Regions from separate parts of the Actinospica robiniae DSM 44927 genome, predicted to be linked through region 1. Evidence: riboswitches for the same ligand, from Rfam matches in the RefSeq annotation. Region 1 holds a riboswitch; each other region holds the start of a gene.
The links. Region 1 has a riboswitch for ZMP and ZTP ahead of ACTRO_RS07690 (phosphoribosylaminoimidazolecarboxamide formyltransferase). Riboswitches for the same ligand answer to the same signal wherever they lie in the genome.
Positions count from the first base shown of each region.

Region 2: linked by a shared signal. The riboswitch ahead of ACTRO_RS42300 (bifunctional 5,10-methylenetetrahydrofolate dehydrogenase/5,10-methenyltetrahydrofolate cyclohydrolase) and the one ahead of ACTRO_RS07690 (phosphoribosylaminoimidazolecarboxamide formyltransferase) in region 1 are both predicted to bind ZMP and ZTP.
Region 3: linked by a shared signal. The riboswitch ahead of ACTRO_RS32105 (serine hydroxymethyltransferase) and the one ahead of ACTRO_RS07690 (phosphoribosylaminoimidazolecarboxamide formyltransferase) in region 1 are both predicted to bind ZMP and ZTP.

Region 1 is NZ_KI632511.1:1,771,610-1,778,927, reverse strand. Features, by position in the region: gene ACTRO_RS07690 (phosphoribosylaminoimidazolecarboxamide formyltransferase) at 715-1,875, opposite strand; ZMP/ZTP riboswitch at 1,905-1,990, opposite strand; gene ACTRO_RS07685 (GH1 family beta-glucosidase) at 2,063-3,481, opposite strand; gene ACTRO_RS07680 (carboxymuconolactone decarboxylase family protein) at 3,648-4,121, opposite strand; gene ACTRO_RS07675 (DoxX family protein) at 4,218-4,601, opposite strand; gene ACTRO_RS07670 (TetR/AcrR family transcriptional regulator) at 4,817-5,461, shown strand; gene ACTRO_RS07665 (TetR/AcrR family transcriptional regulator) at 5,692-6,324, opposite strand; gene ACTRO_RS07660 (MMPL family transporter) at 6,421-7,318, shown strand, end outside.
Region 2 is NZ_KI632511.1:9,866,886-9,874,203, reverse strand. Features, by position in the region: gene ACTRO_RS42320 (alpha/beta fold hydrolase) at 1-290, opposite strand, end outside; gene ACTRO_RS42315 (FHA domain-containing protein) at 335-1,123, opposite strand; gene ACTRO_RS42310 (FHA domain-containing protein) at 1,200-1,955, opposite strand; gene ACTRO_RS42305 (protein kinase domain-containing protein) at 2,104-3,540, shown strand; gene ACTRO_RS42300 (bifunctional 5,10-methylenetetrahydrofolate dehydrogenase/5,10-methenyltetrahydrofolate cyclohydrolase) at 3,541-4,404, opposite strand; ZMP/ZTP riboswitch at 4,438-4,530, opposite strand; gene ACTRO_RS42295 (ClpX C4-type zinc finger protein) at 4,667-5,035, shown strand; gene ACTRO_RS50160 (GNAT family N-acetyltransferase) at 5,106-6,125, shown strand.
Region 3 is NZ_KI632511.1:7,449,921-7,457,238, reverse strand. Features, by position in the region: gene pruA (L-glutamate gamma-semialdehyde dehydrogenase) at 1-1,240, shown strand, start outside; gene ACTRO_RS32105 (serine hydroxymethyltransferase) at 1,375-2,658, opposite strand; ZMP/ZTP riboswitch at 2,687-2,781, opposite strand; gene ACTRO_RS32100 (class I SAM-dependent RNA methyltransferase) at 2,812-4,155, opposite strand; gene ACTRO_RS32095 (potassium channel family protein) at 4,340-4,999, shown strand; gene ACTRO_RS32090 (potassium channel family protein) at 4,999-5,667, shown strand; gene ACTRO_RS32085 (DUF3159 domain-containing protein) at 5,798-6,559, opposite strand; gene ACTRO_RS32080 (DUF3710 domain-containing protein) at 6,661-7,318, opposite strand, start outside.

The DNA.
Region 1 (7,318 bases):
GGCAGCCCGCTCCAGCAGCGCGCCCGCAGGCTGGATCCACGCCCACGCGGGCACTGATCCAGAAATCGCCACTGAACACTCGCCGGCTTGACGAAGACGATAGGGGCATCTCCCTGATCACGCCAGGGCGATCCCGCGGTGACGGGCAGGGGTGCGACGGAAACACGGCCACGCTGGGCCCGAAGCCTGCCGCAGCATACGCGCCGGTCAATCCGGTCGCGCGTGCCTGTCACCACCGGCGGCGCTGCGCGGTACCCAGGTGCCGGCAAAGCCCCGCGCCAGACTCAACACACAGCTTCTGACCAGCCGAAACAGTCAAAGTCCGGCTGGAATACTAGGGCCGGGCTTCATCATCACGATCAAGAGTTCACGCGATCGGAGACGACGGCGAGGACGTTCATGTGGATCGCGGTGCCGCTGGCGAGGCGCTAGACCCTACAGGGCCGGGTACAGTCAGAAGACCCCTGACTGTACGCCGGCATATCCATGCCAGCCCTGCCCAGCTCTGCCACGCGGGCCACACCAGACGCGCTCCCTCGTTATCGTCGACCTAGACGGTATGTAGGTGCCGGTTTGTGAGGCCGGGCCTCGCTCGCAAGTTGTCGTGGGTTGCCGGTCGGCGCAGCCTGACCGGTAGTGCCTACATCTGCGGGAGTCCCGGTGTTTTCTGAGCGTAGGTCGTGGGGGTGATTTCAAAGGGCCGGCCCGCGGCGCTCAGTGGTGGAACAGGCGCAGGCCGGTGCGGGCGAGGACGATGTCGTGTTCGCGGCAGGCCTGTTCGACTTCGGAGGAGCGGGTGGATCCGCCGGGTTCGGCGATGTAGCGCACGCCGTGGCGTCGGGCATGGTCGACGTTGTCGCGGAAGGGCAGGGCACCGTCGGAGGCGAGGGCGACGCCGTCGAGACCTGCGATCCACCGCGAGTGCGCGTCGGCGGTGAGTGCCTCGGCGGGCACGGACAGGGCCTCGGCGAAGCGGGTCGCCTCCTCGCCAGTCAGCCCGCCTTCGATGAAGCGGATCTGCCAGTTGATCCGCTCCTGGCGGCGGATTTCGGGACGGAAGGCCATAGCGCGAACGGACGGGTGGCGCCGCAGCCACCACGTGTCCGCCTTGGCGCCGGCGAGCCTGGTGCAGTCGACGCGGGACTGCTGCCCCGCGCCGATGCCGATCGTCACCCCGTCTCGTACGTAGCAAACGGAGTTGGACTGGGTATAGCGCAGGACGACCAGCCCGAGCAAGAGATCGGCGACGGCCCGGGGTGGCAACTGCTGCCCGTCCACGGCGCGGGTGAGTACGTCGGCCGTCACCGGTGCCGTGTCGCGGTCCTGAGTCAGACGAAGCCCGAACACCTCGCGCGTCTCGCGTGGTGGCGGGCTGTAGCCCGCGTCGGCCTCCATCACGAGGAACCGGCCGTCCTTCTTACGGCTCAGCTTCGCGACCGTGCCCGGCGCGTATCCGGGCGCGATGATCCCGTCGCACACCAGCCCGCTGAGGACCTCGGCCAGCGCCTCGTCCACCGGCTCCGAGACGGCGGCGAGGTCTCCGTACGACGATTTCGGATCCGCGTCGCGGGCACGCAGATAGGCGCCGGCCACGGCGCTCAGGTCCGCCGCGGACACGCCGTAGAGTTCGGCGATGTCGTCCTCGACGGGGCCGGAAGTCGCCGCCCCGGCGGGCGAGACGTGTTTGAACGAGGTGGCGACTTCCCGGCCCAGGACTCGGCGCGCCTCGCGGACCAATTGCCATCCGTTGAGCGCGTCGAGCATGTTGATGAGCGAGGGGTTCCCGTTGAGCACACGCAACGGCCATCGGCCTTGCGAGACCGGCGCGGCCTCCGCCGCGCCCTGGTGCGGGTTCATGCCATAGCGCAGTTCCATAACCCTGGCCTCCTCAGCGGCATCGCTGACGGAAGCGCCCAGGCGGTCGACGCTCGCATCGGATCCAAGCCGCTTCCCGGTGGTCACTCCACCCTCGCCAGTCGCAGCTGCACGCAACCTTATCGGTTCCGCGCGCCCGGCGCCCGGATACTTCGGCATACGCCCGGGAGGCGACGAGTCAGGCAGCCTACTGATCCGCCGGGATGACACCCGTTTCGGCGAGCTTCGTGTACCAGAGCGCGCTGTCCTTCCGGGTGCGTTCCTGGGTCTCGTAATCGACGTAGACGATGCCGAACCGCTTGGAGTAGCCGAAGGCCCACTCGAAGTTGTCCATCAGCGACCACACGAAGTACCCGGTCAGCGGCACTCCGGCCTCGATCGCGCGGTGCGCCGCCACGAAGTGGCGCAGGAGGTAGTCGACGCGTTCGGGGTCGTGCACGCGCTTGACGCCGTCCTCGTCGACGACGTGGTCGCGGTACGCCGCGCCGTTCTCCGTGACCACGATCTCGTATTCGGGGTACGCCTCGTGCGTTGCGACGAGCAGGTCATAGAGACCCTGCGGCGCGATGTTCCAGCCCGTGTCCGTGCGCGGCCCCGGCTGTTCGACGGGCTGGACACGCGTCGCGCCCGGGTATGCGGTTCCCTCGGTCGAGTGCTCGGAACTGCGCTGCGCGGTGCCGGTGCAGTAGTAGTTGACGCCCAGCACGTCGATGGGCTGGTGGATCAGCTCGAGGTCCCCGTCCTGCACGAACGACCAGTCCGTGATGTGCTTGGTGTCCTCGAATAGATCGGCCGGGTAGAAGCCGCGCAGCTGCGGGTCCGTGAAAGCCCGGTTCTGCATCGTCTCGATCTGGCGCTTGGCATCGACGTCCTCGGGGTTGGCGGGATCGGCGGCGTAGGCCATCGCCAGGCAGTGGGTGACCGAGAACGTGGCGTCCGGCCGTGTGACGACCTTCCGCAGTTCGATGAGTGCCAGGCCGTGTCCGAGGTTCAGATGATGCACGGCCCGGAACGAGTCGGCTTCGTTGCGGCGGCCGGGGGCGTGTTCGCCGCTCGCGTATCCGAGGTAGGCCGAGCACCAAGGCTCGTTGAGCGTGGTCCACACCGCGACCCGGTCACCGAGGCGCTCGCCCACGACTCGCGCGTACTCGGCGAAGGCGTAGCTCGTCTCACGATTGGTCCAGCCGCCACGGTCCTCGAGCGGTTGCGGAAGGTCCCAGTGATACAGCGTCACGACGGGCTCGATGCCGCGTGCGATCAGGCCGTCGACGACCTTCTCGTAGAACGCGAGGCCGGCTTCGTTGACCTCGCCGGTCCCGGCGGGGATGACGCGCGGCCACGCGATGGACAGACGGTAGGCGGACAGGCTCAGGCTCTTGATGAGGTCGAGGTCTTCCTCGACGCGGTGATAGAAGTCGACTGCGACGTCACCGGTGTCGCCGTTCTCGACGTTGCCCGGAGCGTGGCTGAAGGTGTCCCAGATGCTCGGTCCGCGTCCGTCCTCGGTGGCGGCGCCCTCGATCTGGTAGGCAGAGGTCGCGGCGCCGAACACGAACCCCTCGGGGAACTTCAAGCCGCTCTCGCGAAAGTCGTCGGTCCCACCCATGATCTCCTCCATCTTTCTGCCGACTGTCGAGCCGGTTGTCCTTCAGCTGTCATGCACCCGCCGGTGAGGCTGCGGCCCGGCGCAGCCTGAGGGCCCTTACTTCTCCGTGTACGCAATGATCTCGCCGCACCCGGACGTACGGCGTCATCCGGTATTCCGGCCGGAGTCAGGCGTGCCGGCCGGCCCGGTAGCCGCCTGCCGGCTGCCGGATGATGAGGTTGCCGCGGTTGAAGGCGTTGATGAGCGAGATGGTGGCGACGAGTGCGGCGAGTTGCTCCTCGTCGTAGTGCAGGGCGGCGTTCTCCCAGGCCGCGTCGGTGACGCCGCCGGCGGCGTCGGCGACACGGGTGCCCTGCTCGGCCAGTTCGAGCGCGGCACGCTCCGCATCGGTGAAGACCGTCGCCTCACGCCAGGAGGCGACGAGATTCAGCCGCTCCCACGACTCGCCGGCGTGGACCGCGTCCTTGGCGTGCATGTCGGTGCAGAAGCCGCAGCCGTTGATCTGGCTCGCCCGCAGCTTGACGAGCTCCTGGACGGAGCGCGGCAACGTCGAGTTCGCGAGGGACCGGTCGGCGGCGATCAGATGTCTGGCGAACTCGCTGAAGGTCGGGCTGGCGACGGGGTTGAGCCGTGCGTGCAAGGCGGATCTCCTCAGGTGGTCGGGCTGGCTGTGGATGTGGATGTGGATGTGCTGCGGCCGCGGGTGTCGGCGCGGAGGGCTTGAACGGGGATGCGATCAGCCGGCGAGGTGTGCCGGGCCCAGGCGGCCCCACGCGATGAACACGGCGAGGGCGAGGTAGGCGAGATTCACTCCGACGAGGGCGAGTTGACCGAGTCGGCCGTGCGTGATCATCGCGCCGATCATCAGCGCCACCCAGCACAGCGCCGTCACCGGCACCATCACGGGTGCGATGTGCAGCACGGCGGGCAGGATCAGCCCGAACGCGGCGAGCAGTTCCAGGGCGCCGAGGCCGGTGATGAAGGTCGGGCGGGCGTTCGCGGTCCATTCCCCGCCGCGTGTCGCGGCCAGTTTCTCCTTGGGCACGAACAGCTTGCTGGCGCCGCCGACCAGGGCCACGACGGCGAGCAGGCCGGTGGTGATCCACAGTGCGAGGTTCATGGGGTCTCCTTCGAGGGCGCATGCGTGGCGTAGACGTGATGCATGGGGAGCGCTTGCGTGGCACGGCGTCATATTGCAGCACCGTGCATTCACTGCACTACTGTGCATCCAATGCACAAAGGTATACGCTCGTGCCGAAGGGCCGTCAAGCGGATTCCGAAGGGCCGTCAACCGCCGTTCGGCGCGCAGCGAGGACTGGAGAGCAGGAGAACACGATGACGACCACCACCTCTGAAGATCCGGCGCGCCGCGGCGGGCGCGAGGCCCAGCGCCGGCGCACCCGCAAAGCGATCGTGGACGCGGCGATCCGCCTCAGCGCCGAGGGTGCCGCGCCGTCCATCGACGAGATCGCGGCCGCGGCCGACGTGTCGCGGCGCACGGTCTACCTGTACTTCCCCACCCTCGATCAACTGCTGCTCGACGCTGCTCTCGGCGCGCTCAACGAGCCCGCGGTCGACAAGGCCCTGGCCGACCCGGCCGTGGACGATGCCGGAGACCGCATCGAGGTACTCGTCAAGACGCTGTTCCAGCAGAAGCCCGACTCGCTGCCGATCGGCCGGCGCCTGATCCGCCTGACCGTCGATCCGCCTGCCGGCGGCGCCCAACCTGCCGCCGCGCCGCGGCGAAGCCCGCGCCGGATCGCCTGGCTGGAGCAGGCCTGCGAACCACTGCGCGCCACCCTCGGCGAGGAGGCGTATCACCGCCTCATCTCAGCCCTCTGCGCGGTGGTCGGCTGGGAGGCGCAGATCGCCCTGCGCGACGTGCGCGGCCTCGACCCGCAGGCCGAACTGGACACGGTCATCTGGGCCGCCCGCGCGCTCATCGCCGCCGCGATCAAGGAGAACGCCGGTCGCGCGTAGGACGGTAGCGCGCAGGACGCTCGTCGGCATTGACTTCGGCCGTCCGGCGTCCTCGAATTTCAGCTTTCGAGTTCCAGCTCTCAGCGACTATTCCGCATCTCCAGCAAGACCGCGGTAAGTACTCCAGCCGTAGATCGTGATCTGACTTAAAGTCATCTACCTTGTGGCGCAACGGACGTACCGTCGGCGGCTGCGCGCCTCGTCGTGGGTGACGCCGCGGCGCGTTGCGATCAGGGGGATGATGGCGCCGCAAAACCTTGTCGTAGCGCTTGTCGGAGCGCGGTGCCGGCTTGGGAGCTGGTGAGGCGCTCGGCGCGGACTTCCTCTCCCGCGGCGTGGCCGAGTGCGATGGTCGCGGCGATGATCCAGCTGGTCGGCAGGGCGGGATCGAAGTCGCCTTCGCGCTGCCCGCGCTCGACGAGCTCGCGGAGCAGCGCGGAGACCGGTTCGTGCCGTTGCCGTTCATCGTGCGGGTCGCGCGCCGGTCTCGAGGCGTCGAGCAGCGCGGGTTCGGATTCGAAGGCCTCCCAGCTGATCTGGATCAGCCGCTGCAGCGCCTGTGCCGCCGAGCCGCGGCTCAGGTCGACGGCTTCGAGCGCCGCGGTGACCCGGTCGGTGGCCCGGTCGGTCAGAGCCCGGGAGAGCGCGTCGCGCGAGGGGAAGTGCGCGTAGACGGTCTGCCGGGTCAGGCCGGCGGCCTTGGCGATCTCCGCCATGCTCGCGCCCGGGTCGCGGGCGAGCACCTTGGCTGCCGCATCGAGGATGGCCGCCACGCTCCGGTCGGCATCGGACCGGCGGCGGCGCTGCCGGTCGCCGTCGTCCCGGCCGGGCGCGCCGTCCTGGTCGCCGCTTAAGTTTGACACAGTTGACAAGGATAGCAGACGAGGTTAGCTTTGACACTCCTGTAAGAATTAATGCCCCGGCGGGCGTTCCCCCGGGGCACTGTCGAAGGACCCTCCATGCGTCGCATAGCTCTGTTCTGCTCGGTCCACGCGCGATGGGTGATCTTGGCATGGGCCTTGGTCGCGGTCGCGGGCATCGCCGTGACCGCCGGCGTGTCCTCGCGGCTCAGCGCCTCTTTCACCCTGCCGGGAGAGCCCGGATACGAAGCCAACCAGGCCATCCTGAGCGCCGTCGGCTCCGGTGGCGCGCAAGACCCCGCGCTGATCGTGGTGGGCGTGCCGCCCGGGCAGGAGGTGACCTCCAGCGCCGTGGCGGCCGCGCTCGCCCGGGGCGACGCGGCGCTCACCAAGGCGCTCACCGTGCCGGGGCGCCACGCCCCGCGCGTGATCTCGTACGCCAGCGCGGGCGACCGCGCTCTGGTCAGCCGAGACCTGCGCACCACGTTCGTGCTGGCGTATCCGCCGAACGACGGTGGCGTCGACGTCAAGCCGCTCGGCCAGAGCGCCGGGGCGATCTATGCCCGGGCCGCGGATCTCGGCCCGGGCACCACGGTCGGAGTGACCGGGATCGGGGAGCTGACCGGCTCCAGCGGCGGCGGGACGGGCGTGCTCGCCGAGACGGCGATCGGCGCCCTGGGCGCCATCCTGATCCTGGGCTTCGTATTCGGGTCCTTCCTCGCCATCCTGCCGCTGATCACCGCGCTGGCCTCGATCCTCACGACCTTCCTGCTCGTCGGGACGCTGACCACCGTCGTGGACGTGTCCGTCTTCGTGCAGTTCATCGTCGCGCTGATCGGCCTGGGCGTCGCGATCGACTACTCGCTGCTGGTGGTGACCCGATGGCGCGAGGAACGCGGCCGCGGCCGCACCAATCAGGACTCGGTTCAGGCGGCGTTGCACACCGCAGGCCGCTCGGTCCTCTACTCCGGGCTGACCGTCGCCCTCGGGTTGCTCG
Region 2 (7,318 bases), 8.1 Mb from region 1:
TCCACGGCCAGCGCGAGCGCGAGGCCGCCGAGCGAGTGTCCGATGGCGAGCGCCGGGCGCTCAGCGAGGTCGTCCACGGTCTCGACGAGGTCGGCGGCGTAAGCGGCGGGCGAGTAGTCCTCGACGTGGGCTGACGCGCCGTGGCCGCGCAGATCCACCGCGACCACGCGGTATCCCCGCTCGGCGAGCGCGGGCCCGACCAGCCGCCACGTCCTGCCGTCGGACAGGATGCCGTGGACGAGCAGGACGACCGGTCCCCGCTCACCCCATTCGCGCGTCGCCAGCCGCATCCGTACTCTCCTCACCTGCTGAAACTCATGCCTCCACACGGAAACTACACCTCGGCGGCGGTTCCTGGCGGCAGCGTCTCATCCTCCAGCAGGTGCAGATCGGACGGCAGCAGGGCGGTGTTGTGAAGCAGGGACCTGATGAGCTGGTGGTTGAGCACACTGCCCTCGACCGCTCCGGCCTCCCCGATGCTGAGCCTTTCGCGGACCGCGTCGACCACGTCGGCGGCGGACCGTGGCGACCAATCCGCCCGCTGGCTCACCCGGTTGAGGTCCTCGGCGACCTGCTTCCAGGAGACCGGATGCGGGTAGCGCTCCTGCCGCAGATACCGTTGCGCCAGCACGACGAGCACGAGCCGCTCGTGCTCGGAGAGCAGGAAGAGCTCGGGCCGGCCGCCGAACCCGAGGGCGTGGGCCGCAGCGGGGTTTTCGCCGCCCCCGACGACGTGCACCTCGAGCAGATAAGAGATCTTACGCGGAGTGCGGATCAGCAGTGGTGTATAGCCGGCAGCGAGCGGCAGACAGCGTCCGGAGAGCACCATCGCGTTGTCGGGCAGACAGATCGGCAGCCTCCCCTCGTTGTGCAGCCACCACTCTCGTCCGTCGAATGTCAGCACGCCATGCAGCCTGCTGATATACGGATCGCGCACTCCGATGGCGACCTGCACCGACGCGCGTCCCCGGCCGAAGCGTACGGCCGCGGTTCCGGGCGGCGCCGCGTAGCCGCCCTCGGCGGCCAGCACGAAGATCGCCCCCGGCGGCCCTTCGGGCACCGCGCTGCGCAGGCGCGTCGTGGCGGCCGGCAGAGCCCGCGGCTCGAAATCCTCGAACTCCAACGCTGTGCTCCTTTCCCGGCCGACCTCTTGAGCAGCCTAAGGAAGGGCAGCGGGGACGGGTCCCCGGTCGGGGCTCTCAGAACTCTTCGTCCTCGCCCAGCAGAGCGAGGTCGAGCGGGGTGAGGGTGGCCGAGCGCAACAGGGCACTGATGAGGTTGTGGTTCAGCGTGTTGCCGACCGGCTCGGGCATCTCGCCGCGCAGGATGTTCGGGATCGGCGCGCGGCCGGTGGCCAGGCGCTGGCGGACGGCGGCCACCACGTGCTCGACCGCGCGGGCGGTCCAGCGGCGTCCGCCGGGGGCGCGGCTGAGATCCGCGGCGGCCTGGCCCCAGGAGACCGGTTGCGGAGCCGGATCCTGGCGCAGGTAGCGCTGGCCGATCGCGACCAGGGCGAGCCGCTCGGTGTCGCTGAGCTCGTATTCGTCCGGCGAGCGGGTCGGGCTCTCCGGCCCGACCTCGGCGCCGGGCCGGGCCGGCCCGCTGACGTGCACCTCGACCAGGTACACGCGGTGCACCGGCGCGCCCACCAGCAGCGGGGTGCAGCCGGTCTTGAGCGGCAGCTCGTGGCCGCTGAGCACCATGGTCTCGTCCACCAGCCGGATCGGCAGCCGGCCGATGTTGCGCAGCCGCCACTGGTAGCCGTCGCACAGCAGCAGGCCCTGGCGGCGGCTGACGTAGGGGTCGTCGACGCCGACGGCGAGGTGTACGTCGTCCCCGCCGCGGCCGAACAGGACCTCGCACTGCGGGCCGAGCTTCTTCTGGTACCGCCGCTCCTCGGCCACCACGAGGATCGTCCCGGCCGGCGTCGCCCCGCCGAATCCCTCGAACCCCATTTCGCTCTCCCTCGGGTTCCTTTGCGGCATCTCGCGCCCACGCTAACGCGCGCGAGGCGGGACCGGTCCCTGGCCGCGGCTGCTGCACTGGTCACGATATCGCCGACGGGAGGGGACGGACATCTGCGGTGTCTGCGACGATGTTTCGGTGCTTCCTGATCCCGCGCCCCGAAATACGAACACTGCCACGGTCATACTGGCGGTGCTGCACGGCGGGACCGGACGCAGCGAGTACGTGTTCGACGAACGTTCGACCTGCCTGATCGGCCGGGGCGAGGACTGCGAGCCGCGGCTGCCGAACGACGACACCCACAAGTCGGTCTCCCGGCACCACTGCCTGCTCGACATCAACCCGCCGGACGTGCGCGTGCGGGATCTCGGCAGCCGCAACGGCACCTTCGTCAACGGCCGGAAGATCGGCCAGCGCGAGGCGCACCACACCCCCGAGCAGGGCCGCGCGCTCGGCTTCCAGGAGCGGGACCTGGTCGACGGGGACGAATTGCGGCTGGGCAAGTCCGTCGCCTTCCGGATCGAGGTGAGCCTTCCGCCGCCCGAGGATCCGGCCACGGTCTTGACGATGATCCCGCCGGGCTGCTCGAAGTGCGGGCGCGAGATCACGCACGAGATCGGCACGAGGTTGGGCGAGTACGTCTGCGCGGACTGCCGGACGGAGCCGGACGCCGTACTCAGGCTGCTGATAGACCTGGCGCAGGACGGCGAGCGGGCGGAGCTCGCGCCGATCGCGCAGTACACGCTGCTTCGGGAACTCGGCCGGGGCGGAATGGGCGCGGTGTACCTGGCGCGGCACCAGCACACCGGGCACGAGGTCGCGCTCAAGCTCATGCTGCCGAAGGTGGCGGCGAACCCCAACGCCCGCAAGCGATTCCTGCGCGAGGTCGCGCTAACCAGGGTCCTGCGACACCCCAATATCGCCGCGCTCTACGAGGACGGGTTCGCCGACGGCGCGTTCTTCTTCACCACCGAATACTGCGCGGGTGGCAGTCTGGACCGGCTGCTGGAGTACCGCGGTGGGCGGCTGTCCGTAGACGAGGCGCTGCGCTACACCCTGGACGTCGCAGCCGGCCTCGAGTACGCGCACGGCCAGGGCGTGGTGCACCGCGATCTGAGCCCCTCGAACGTTCTGCTCGCCAACGGTCCGTGGACGTCGGGCGGCGGATCTGCCGGGTTCACGGCGAAAGTGGGCGACTTCGGCCTGGCCAAGGCCTTCGATCAAGCCGGGCTCAGTGGTCTGACACGCACCGGCACGACCGCCGGCAAGCCCTGGTACATGCCGAGGCAGCAGGTGGTGAACTTCCGGGACGTGCCGTTCGCGGTGGACGTCTGGGCGCTGGCGGCGTGCCTGTACAAGTGCCTGACCGGCGCGTACGTGCGGGACTTCGGAGTGCAGGACCACTGGCACGTGATCCTGCACTCCGCCCCGGTGCCGATCCGGCAGCGTGAGCCGAACGTGCCGGGCGCATTGGCCCAGGTGATCGACTACGCGCTGCAGGAGCAGCCTGCGATCGGTTTCGCGACGGCCCGCGAGTTCGCCGACGCGTTGCGCCGGGCTCGATCAGAGCTCTGATTAAAGCGACCGGCCGAGCTGCTGCGCGGCGGCGCGTACGGTCTGCTCGAGCAGCACGGCGATCGTCATCGGCCCGACGCCGCCAGGGACCGGGGTGATCAGCGATGCGCGGCGGGCGGCGGCCTCGAACTCGACGTCGCCGACATTGCCCGGGCTGTATCCGGCGTCGATCACGACCGCGCCGGACTTGACCCAGCCGCCGCGGATGAGCTCCGGCCGCCCTACCGCCGCCACCAGGACGTCCGCGGATCGGGTGATCTCGGGCAGGTCGACGGTACGTGAGTGGCAGTACGTCACCGTGGCGTCGCCGGCGAGCAGCAGCATGCCGATCGGCTTGCCGAGGATCGGGCTGCGGCCCACCACGACGGCGTGCCGGCCTGCGAGTTCGACCCCGTATTCACGCAGCAGCCGCATGACGCCGCCGGGGGTGCAGGATTGGAAGCCCGGCAGCCCGAAGCTCAACGCGGCGAAGGAGTGCAGGGTGACGCCGTCGACGTCCTTGGCAGGGTCGATGGCCTCGAACACGGCACGCTCGTCGACGGCGGCCGGCGCCGGGTGCTGGACCAGGATGCCGTGCACGTCCGGATCAGCTGACAGGGCACTGACGGCCTCGACCACCTCGGACGTGGTCGCGCTCTGCGGCAGCGCGACGTGGCGCGAGCGGATACCGGCCTTTGCACAGCGGTTCTGCTTCATCCGCACGTAGGTGGCCGAAGCCGGGTCGTCGCCGACCAGAACGGTGGCCAGACACGGCGTCACGCCGGTGTCGCGGGCGAGCGCGGCCGCGTCGCGGGTGGCGGCTTCGAGGATGCGGGCGGCGACGGCGGTGCCGTCCATGAGGCGGGCGGTGGAGGTGAGGGTCATCTCAGTGGCTTTTCCTGGGCTCGGCGCGGTCGCAGTGATCGCCCAGGCGCGCGGCAGGGCGGTGCTGAAACCCGCCGGGCCGCTCCCCGGTGGTAGCCCACCTCAGCGCCAGTCACGGCCCGCGCTCACGCTACCAAGGGCGACGGCGCGGATCGAGGGGATTTCGGTGGCCGACGCGCCGTCAGGCTTGTCAGGATCAACCTGACAAGCTAGCGTCAGCCGTGTCAGGGCGAGCCTGACACGCTGCCGAAGGAGAGCGACGATGACCCAGATTGACGAGGCCGAGCCGATCCGGTGCTCCTTCTGCTCCAAGCCGCACGCGGAGGTGGAGAAGGTCGTCGCCGGGCCGGGCGTCTACATCTGCAACGAGTGCGTGGGCCTGGCCGAGACGATCATCGCCGAGCACATGGGCCGGGCGTCCAGCCCGCGCATGCCGGAATGGGCCGACCTCACCGACGCGGAGATGCTCACCCGCCTGGCCCGGATGGCGCGCACGGCCCAGCAGGTGGAGGCCGGGCTGCGCGAGTGGGTCCAGGAACTGCGCCGCCGCGGGACGACCTGGGCGAAGATCGGCGAGTCGCTGGGGATCAGCCGGCAGTCGGCCTGGGAGCGATTCTCGGGCGAGGAGTGAGCGCGGCACCGGCCCGCAGAACCGGCCGGGTGGTCGATGATGGATCGTGGCCACAGTGAATCTGCGGAAGATGACAGAGATCGAATACGCGGCGGCGACGGAGCATCGCGAGGCCGAATCAGTACGAGTGCTGAGTAAGGTCATGCCGGAGGACCTCGCCGTGGAGCGGGTCCGCCGCGGCACGGCCAGATTCCTCCCCGACGGCCTCGACACCGCCGACCACTACCTCCTGACGGCGGAGAACGAAGCCGGTGAGGCCGTCGGCAACACCTGGATCGGCCCGGACCCCAGCAACGCGAGCGCAGCCTGGGTATACGACCTCAACGTCTTCACGCCCTTCCGGCGCCGCGGCTACGGAACCGCCATCCTCACGGCCGCGGAGGCGTTTCGCCGCCGGCGAGGGCCGAACGGCGTTGGGCCTGAGCGTCGACGGCGACAACGAGGCAGCGATCGCGCTGTATCGCGGTCGAGGGTTCGCCGTGACGTCCATGTCCATGCGGAAGAAGATCCAGGCGACGACGTGACCGGACTGGAGACCGCTATGTCGACAAATGAACATGACCCTATTACTCGAGACCTGATGCACACCTTCGAGGACATCCGTTCCCGCACGTTCGCACGGCTCGAGGGCATGACAGACGCCGAATACCTGTGGCAGCCCGTCCCGGATTGCGTGACCGTGCGCGCCCACTCCGACGGCGTGGTCCGCGCCGACCCTTGCCCGCCGGACTCCGCGGACCCGTCGCCCTTCACCACGATCGCGTGGCGCATGTGGCATATCGGCGCCGACTGCCTGCGCCATTACCGGGCGTTCTTCGAGGACACAGACCTCACCGACGTAAACGTCTGGCCCGGCACGGCGGACGAGGCCGTCCAGGCACTCGCCGACGACTGGGCAAACTTCGAATCCCGCCTCGCGGCCCTCGGCGACAAGCGCCTGCTCGAGCCCATGGGCCCGCGCGCCAAGGCGTTCGCCGAGAAGACCTACCTGCAGCTCGCGCTGTTCGCGCTCGACGAAGCCGCCCACCACGCCGCCGAACTCGGCGTTTTGCGCGACCTCTACGTCCACGGCTTCAAGACGGCTGCCTAGAGCGATTTGATGATCGGCTGAGTGTTGCTGGGAGGTGGTGGTCGGTCGGGTCGGGTGGTTGTTTGGGTGGGGGCGGCCGCTTCGCTTCGCCCGGTTCTTCTGTCCACCCACCCACCCGTTGCGTTGGCGGGGCGAGCTGCGGTTTCAAGACGAAAGTCGCCGCTGGCGGGCCCTTCCTCGGAGAGAGATGCCGGGCTTCGTGGGTGCCGGCGTTGGTGGGACGGGGTGACGTTGGGGGTGGTGGGGTGCCGGGGGTGAGTCTGAGCTGCGCTCGGGCCGAGTCCCGCCCGTGGCCCGGTCGCGCTTGATGCACGATCATGCATCGCCGTTCCGAGCTGCGCTTTTCTTCTCTACCCCTTTCAATGCCGGGAGAGCGCGCCCGAGTTCCCCGGAAATCTTCATGATTTTCGCTTATCCGGCATATACCGTATAAACGACTTTTGTCAGTGCTAGCAGCTAGCATGGAGTCGTACAGGGATCGGGGCTTGTGACGGGAGGGGCGGTGGACGCGGTGGCTGGGCAGATGGCGGCGGGGGCGTGGCCGAGAACGGTGCAGGAATTGTCCTCGTCGTGCGACCGAGCTACGCGATCGTGCGCGGTGCGTGGGCTCCGGGCCGATCGGACCAGGGTGATGCAGAAGCCTTCCGTATCGGGCACGGCCGGGCCTGCGGGATTGTGCCGCGAGATCCGGGATCGGGCTCGATCGCGCCGAGGCCATGCAGGATCTGACATCAAGCGCGACCCGAGCACGCCGACGCTTCGGGCGGATCGATGATTGGGATGGCCGGGTCTAGGTGATGCAGAATCCTTCCGCACCAAGCGCGACCAGGCCACGGGCCGGGACTCGGCCCGAGCGCAGCTCGCACCACTCCCCCAGGGGGTGGGTTCTCTCCTCGGTCGGGCAGGCGAAGCCCGATCAGGGTTCTGCCGGGAGGTCAAGCGGCGCCATGCAAGATCCAGCATCAGCGCAAACCACCGCCGCTTGACCTCCCGGCAGGTTCCTGATTGCCTCCGGGGAACCGACCGAGGAGAGAGCCCACCCCCGACACCCCACCATCCCGAACCCCAACCCGCCCCACCAACGCCAGCACCCACGCAACCCCGGCATCTCTCTCCGAGGGAAGGGTCCGCGCCGGAGGCGAGATCTTGAAACCCCAACCCGCCTCGCCAACGCAACGGGTGGGCGGGTGGTC
Region 3 (7,318 bases), 5.7 Mb from region 1:
CCAGTCCAAGACCGCGCAGCAGGCCGAGATCGACTCCGCCTGCGAGCTCGCCGACTTCTGGCGGTTCAACGTGGCCTTCGCCCGGCAGGTGCTGGCCGAGCAGCCGACCTCCAGCGCCGGGGTGTGGAACCGCACCGACTACCGGCCGCTCGAGGGCTTCGTCTACGCGATCACGCCGTTCAACTTCACCGCCATCGCGGGCAACCTGCCCACGGCGCCGGCGCTGATGGGCAACACCGTGCTGTGGAAGCCCTCGGTGACCCAGCAGTTCTCCGCGCACCTGGTGATGCGGCTGCTCGAGGAGGCCGGCCTGCCCGCCGGCGTCATCAACATGCTGACCGGAAGCGGCGTCCCGGTGTCCGAGGTCGCGTTGGGCCACCCGGACCTGGCCGGCATCCACTTCACCGGCTCCACCCGCACCTTCCAGCACCTGTGGCGGACCGTCGGCGAGAACATCGAGGGCTACCGCGCCTACCCGCGCTTGGTCGGCGAGACCGGCGGCAAGGACTTCGTGCTGGCGCATGCGAGCGCCGACCCGGCCGTGCTCAAGACCGCGCTCACCCGCGGCGCCTTCGAGTACCAGGGCCAGAAGTGCTCCGCAGCCTCCCGCGCCTACGTGCCGAGGGCGCTGTGGGAGCAGATCAAGGACGACCTCGCGGCCGAGGTCGAGGGCCTGACCGCGGGTGACGTCACCGACCTGGCGAACTTCATGGGCGCCGTGATCGACGAGCGGGCCTTCGCCAAGCACAAGGCGGCGATCGACCGGGCGCACGCCGCCGCGGACATCGACGTGCTCGCCGGCGGGACATACGACGACGCCGAGGGCTTCTTCGTCCGCCCGACCGTCCTGGTCGGTTCGAACCCTGACGACGAGATCTTCAACACCGAGTACTTCGGCCCGATCCTGTCCGTGCACGTGTACGAGGAGTCCGACTACGACGCCGTGATCGAGCGGCTCGACCGGACCTCGTCCTACGCGCTGACCGGCTCGATCCTGGCGCAGGACCGCGCCGTGCTGGCCCACGCGGCCAAGGGCCTGCGCTTCGCCGCCGGCAACTTCTACCTCAACGACAAGCCGACCGGCGCAGTCGTCGGCCAGCAGCCCTTCGGCGGCGGCCGGTCCTCGGGCACCAACGACAAGGCCGGCTCGGCGCAGAACCTGCTGCGCTGGACCAGCCCGCGCTCGATCAAGGAGACGTTCGTCCCGCCGACGGACTACCGGTACCCGCACATGGGCTGACCCCCGCCCACGCACCGCGAAAGCCCCCTCCGCTCAGAGCGCGGAGGGGGCTTTCGGTGCTTTCGCCTCGTGCGGACTCACCATCACGGGGCGGCGGGCAGCCGACGGGTACCCTGCCGCCGCCCGTCAGCGCGTCAGCGCGCGTACCCGGGCATCGGGAACGCCTCGAGCAGGTCGCGGACCTCGCCGGCGACGGTGTCGAGCTCCTTGGCCACCTCGGCGTCGTCGAGCGGGCCGCGGCCGGCCGCGAGCACCGCGCGCTCGATCCACTCGGCGAGCTGCGGCATGTGCTCGGTGCCCAGGCCGCGGGTGGTGATCGCGGCGGCGCCGAGGCGCAGGCCGGAGGGGTCGAACGGACGGCGGGTGTCGAACGGCACCGAGTTGAAGTTCAGCTCGATGCCGGCCACGTCCAGCGCCTTCGCCGCCACCTTGCCGGTGACCTCCTTGTTGCTCAGGTCGAGCAGCAGCAGGTGGTTGTCGGTGCCGCCGGAGACGAGGTCGAAGCCGCGCTCGAGCAGGGCCGCCGCCAGGGCCTGGGCGTTGGCCACGATGCCGGCCGCGTAGTCGCGGAACGAGGGCCGGGCCGCCTCGGCCAGCGCCACCGCGATGCCGGCGGTGGTGTGGTTGTGCGGGCCGCCCTGCAGGCCCGGGAAGACCGCCTTGTCGATCGCCTTGGCGTGCTCCTCGGTGGACAGCAGCATGGCGCCGCGCGGGCCGCGCAGGGTCTTGTGCGTGGTGGTGGAGATCACGTCGGCGTAGCCCACCGGGGTCGGGTGCGCGCCGCCCGCGACCAGGCCGGCGATGTGCGCCATGTCGGCCAGCAGGATCGCGCCGACCTCCTTGGCGATCTCGGCGAAGGCCGGGAAGTCGATGGTGCGCGGGATGGCCGTGCCGCCCGCGATGATCAGCTTGGGCCGCTCGCGCAGCGCGATCTCGCGCACGTCGTTCATGTCGACCCGGCCGGTCTCCTGGCGCACCCCGTAGTGGGTGGGCCGGAACCACTTGCCGGTGGCCGAGACCGGGGAGCCGTGGGTCAGGTGGCCGCCCATCGGCAGGTCCATCGAGAGCACGGTGTCGCCGGGGGTCATGAAGGCCAGGTAGACCGCCAGGTTGGCGGGCGAGCCCGAGTACGGCTGGACGTTCGCGTGCTCGGCGCCGAACAGGCTCTTGGCCCGCTCGATGGCCAGGCGCTCGAGCTGGTCGACGACCTGCTGGCCCTCGTAGTAGCGCCTGCCGGCGTACCCCTCGGAGTACTTGTTGGTGAAGACCGTGCCGGTGGCCTCGAGCACGGCGGTGGAGACGTAGTTCTCCGAGGCGATCAGCCGGATCTTCTCGAACTGGCGCTTCGCCTCGGCTTCGGCCAGCCGGGCGATCTCGGGGTCGGCTGCGGCCAGGTGGGTCAGGGCGGGCTCGTGCACGGTGCCTCCAGGTCAGGGTCGACTCGTCGGCGGTCACCCAGGCGCACGGTGCCCACTGCTGATGATCCGGGCCGCTCCACGGTGGTCGGTTCCACCTCGTTGGCGCCAGTCGCGGCCCTCCACCACGGATCCTACCGGGACCGGGCGAGCGCTTTACGCCCGTTCCAGCTTGGCCACGCACTCGACGTGGTGGGTCATCGGGAACAGGTCGAAGGCGCGCAGGCCGGTCAGCCGGTATCCGCGCTCGGCGAAGTAGCCCAGATCCCGGGCCAGGGCGGCCGGGTCGCAGGCCACGTAGGCGATCACGCGCGGGCGCAGGCCGGCGATCCCGGCCACCACGTTGCGCCCGGCGCCGGCCCGCGGCGGGTCGAGCACCACGACCTCGGCCTCGAACCCGGCCGGCGCCTGGGAGATGGCCTTGTCCACCCGGTCCTCGACCAGCACGACGTGCTCGAACTCGGCCAGGTTGGTCCGCGCGTCGGCCACCGCGCCGCGGTCGGACTCCACCGCGACCACCTCGCCGTCCGGGCCGACCGCCGCGGCCAGACCGGCCGCGAACAGGCCCACGCCGCTGTACAGGTCCATCGCGGTCTCGCCGGGCCGGGCGTCGACGTACTCGAGCACGGCCTGGCTCAGCACGTCCGCGGCGGCCGGGTGCACCTGCCAGAACCCTGATCCGCTGATCTTGAAGGTGCGCCCGGCGGCCACCTCCCGCACCTGGGCCCGGCCGTGCACCCGGGCGGCTCCGCCCTCGCCGTCCCCGCGCAGCACCGAGACCGGCACGTCGAGCTCGACGATGGGCATGCGGCCGAGCGGCTTGGGCAGCGGTGTGACCACCACGGCCCGGTCCGAGGACCCGGTGGAGGCGATCACCTCGACGCCGGCCACCCCGGACCAGTCGCGCTGCTCGATCCCCACTTCTTCGACGCCGTCCGCGGCGATCAGGCACTGCTCGACCGGCACCACGTCGTGCGAGCGGCTCTTGCGCAGTCCGGCACGGCCCTGCCCGTCCACGGCGAACTGCACCCGGGTGCGCCAGCCGAGGCCGTCCGCGTCGCCCGGCGCGGGCTCGACCACGACGTTGCGCTCGATCCCGGCCAGCCGCTGCAACTGCTCCCGGATCACCGCCGCCTTCAGCGCCCGCTGCGCCTCGGGCGCCGCGTGCTGCCAATCGCAGCCCCCGCACTTGCCCGGCCCGGCGTACGGGCACGGCGCGGGCACCCGGTCGGCGGAGGCCTCGAGCACCTCGACCGCGTCCGCTCGCAGGTAGCGGTCGTTCCCGTGCCCCTCGGTCACCTCCACCACCACGTGCTCGCCCGGCAGCGCGTGCCGCACGAACACCGCGCGCCCCTCGTGCCGGGCCACGCAGAAGCCGCCGTGCGCCACCGGCCCGACCCGCACCTCGAAGCGCTCGCCGACCAGCGAGGGCCCGGCGTCGGGGCGCTCGGCGGGCGCGTGGGCGCGGGTGGAGGGGCGGGAGGAGGCGCTGCGCGGCACGGTGTTTCCTTGTCTCGCGTGGATGGCCGGGGCTCCGGCGGGTGACACTCAAGGGTAGGGCGTGCGCGGCGGGAGCGGCCGCACCCGCCGCTGTTCCTGAAGACGGACGGATGATAGACACGTCACCGTGAGGACGCGCCGCGGCCCTCGCCACCATCGACGAGCTTCGAGGAGACCGGGCACTGTGCATATCGTGATCATGGGCTGCGGCCGCGTGGGTTCCACGCTGGCCCTGAGCATGGAGGAACTGGGGCACAGCGCCGCCGTGATCGACCAGGATCCGCAGGCCTTCCGCCGGCTCGGGGGAATCTTCCGCGGTCGTCGCGTGACCGGCACCGGCTTCGACCGGGACACTCTGATCGCGGCCGGGATCGAGGGCGCCGGCGCGTTCGCCGCGGTCTCCTCCGGCGACAACTCGAACATCATCGCGGCCCGGGTGGCCCGGGAGACCTTCGGCGTGGAGAACGTCTGCGCGCGCATCTACGACCCGCGCCGGGCCGAGATCTACGAGCGGCTCGGCATCCCGACGGTGGCCACTGTGCGCTGGACCGCGGACCAGATGCTGCGCCGGCTGATCCCGGGCGGCGGCGAGGAGCACTGGCGCGACCCGTCCGGCACCGTCGCGGTGGTCGAGGTGCACGTGAGCCCGGCGTGGGTGGGCCACCGGGTGGCCCGGCTCGAGTCGGTCTCCGGCACCCGGGTGGCGCTGATCACCCGGCTGGGCAAGGGCATACTGCCCGAGAACGACACCGTGCTGCAGGAAGGCGACCTGGTGCACGTGGCGCTGAACACCGCCGAGCAGTCGCAGGTGGAGCAGATCTTCGCGAAGGGACCCGAGCACTGATGCGCGTCGCGATCGCCGGAGCCGGCAACGTCGGCCGCTCCATCGCCGTGGAGCTGCTGGAGAACGGCCACGAAGTGCTCCTGATCGACAAGGAGCCGCACCGCATCGCGGTGGACGAGCTGCCCCGGGCGGAGTGGCTGCTGGCCGACGCCTGCGAGATCGCCTCGCTGGACGAGGCCGGCCTGCAGCGGTGCAACGTGGCCATCGCGGCCACCGGGGACGACAAGGCCAACCTGGTCGTCTCGCTGCTCGCGAAGACCGAGTACGGCGTGCCCCGGGTGGTGTCGCGGGTCAACCACCCGAAGAACGAGTGGCTGTTCAACGAGGCCTGGGGCGTGGACGTGGCCGTCTCCACCCCGCGCCTGATGTCGGCCCTGGTCGAGGAGGCCGTCTCGGTCGGCGACCTGGTTCGGGTGCTGCGCTTCAGCCAGGGCGAGGCGAACCTGGTGGAGCTGACCCTGCCGGCCGACGCGCCGCTGGTCGGCACCGTCATCGGGGCGGTGGACTGGCCCGACGACACGGCGCTGGTGGCGGTGCTGCGCGGCGGCCGGGTGGTCGTGCCGACCCCGGACGACCCGCTGGAGGGCGGCGACGAGCTGCTGTTCGTGGCCGCGCCGGACCGGGAGCAGCAGCTCGAGGACCTGCTCAACGCCGAGGCCACGCACTGACGCACGGCTCCGCGCCCGCGCCGCGGAGCCGGACCGGCCCCGCCGCCCCCTTCGATCGGGGGGCGGCGGGGCCGGTCGTTTGTCAGAGCTCTGTGACGGCCGCTGGCGGCCTCGGCGGCGGATCCGGGCCTTACGACCCCTCGGCGTCCTCCGCGGCGCCCTGGCCGGCCGCGTGGGCCGCCTTGACGGCGGGCAGCGGGGCGCGCCGGATGATCTGCCAGCAGGCGTAGACGACGGCGAGGTAGAGCGGGTAGCTCATGATGATCTTGGCCACACCCAGCGCGTCGATCTGATTGGACAGGTACAGCGGCACCTCGACGCACACCCGCAGCGTGAACATGGCCGCGAGCAGCCAGGTGGCCAGGGTGAACGCGCGCAGCCTGGCCGGCTGCTCGCGCCAGGCCATCATCTCGCCGGTGATCGGGCCGAGCACCACCCCGACCGCCGGCCAGCGCACCAGGGCGCTGACCGAGAACACGATCGCGTAGCCGATGTTGAGCAGCACGCCCGGCAGGTAGAAGCCCTTGGCCTGACCGGAGAAGTGCGCGACCGCGGCGCACACCAGCACGCCGGCCAGGCCGCCGAGCGAGTGCTGCAGGGTGTCGCGCTTGGCCAGGCGCACCGCGCTGAGCACGGCCGCCACCGCCACCGCGGTCCAGATCGCCGCGCCCAGGTTGCGCGAGAGGCCGTAGACCACGACGAACAGGATGCTGGGCAGGCCGACCTCGGCCAGGCCGCGGCGGCCGCCGAAGGCCTTGAACACGGAGGCCTGGTACGCGGCCAGGCGCTCCTCGTGCGACGCCTCCCCGGCCTCGGGCGAGGGGGAGGCGACCGCGTCGGCGGACGCGTGCGTCGAGGGCTGCGGCGCCGCGGCGGCGGCTTCGGCTGACATGTCTGGCATCGTACCTTCCGCACCCCCGCCCGGCGGAAGAACGCGGGCGGGGCCGCCGCCGCGCCGCTGGCCGTGCTCCGGCCCGCGGCGGCGCGGCGCGGTCAACGGATCTCGGTGATCTCGGGGCCGCGCTGGAACGGGTTGAGGTCGCTGCTGGTGTACGGGGAGCCGGCCTCGGCGCCGGGCTGGTCCGCGTCCTCGGTCGGGCGGGCCTGCGGGGGCAGGCGCAGCTGGATCGGCTCCCGCGGGGCCATGGCCTGGGTGCCGCGCACCACCACGACGTTGCGGAACACCTGCTCGACCATCGCGGCCGCCTCGGCCTGCACCGCGGCCTGGCCGGAGATCACCGCGCGCAGGAACCAGCGCGGGCCGTCGGCGCCGAGGAAGCGCACCACCTGCACGCCCTGGTTGCCGTCCGGCAGACGGACCGGGACCCGCGCGCGCAGCTCCGGGCCGAAGGAGCCCACGCCCTTGTCGATGACCCCGCCCTGCTTGGTGACCTCCACCGCGATCTCGTCGCGCACGTCGGTCCAGATGCCCTCGGTACGGGGGGCGGCGAAGGCCTGCAGCTGGATGGCGCTCTGCCCGAGCACCACGGTGATGGCCATCACCTCCTGCTTCTCGGAGACCTCGAGCCGCACCTCCATCCCGGGCACCGCCGGGACGAGCAGGCCGCCGAGGTCGACCCGGCCCTCCATGGGGTTGTCCAGTTCCGCGGCGTCCCAGGGACCCTCGGCCCGGTCGGCGGGAGGCTCGGCC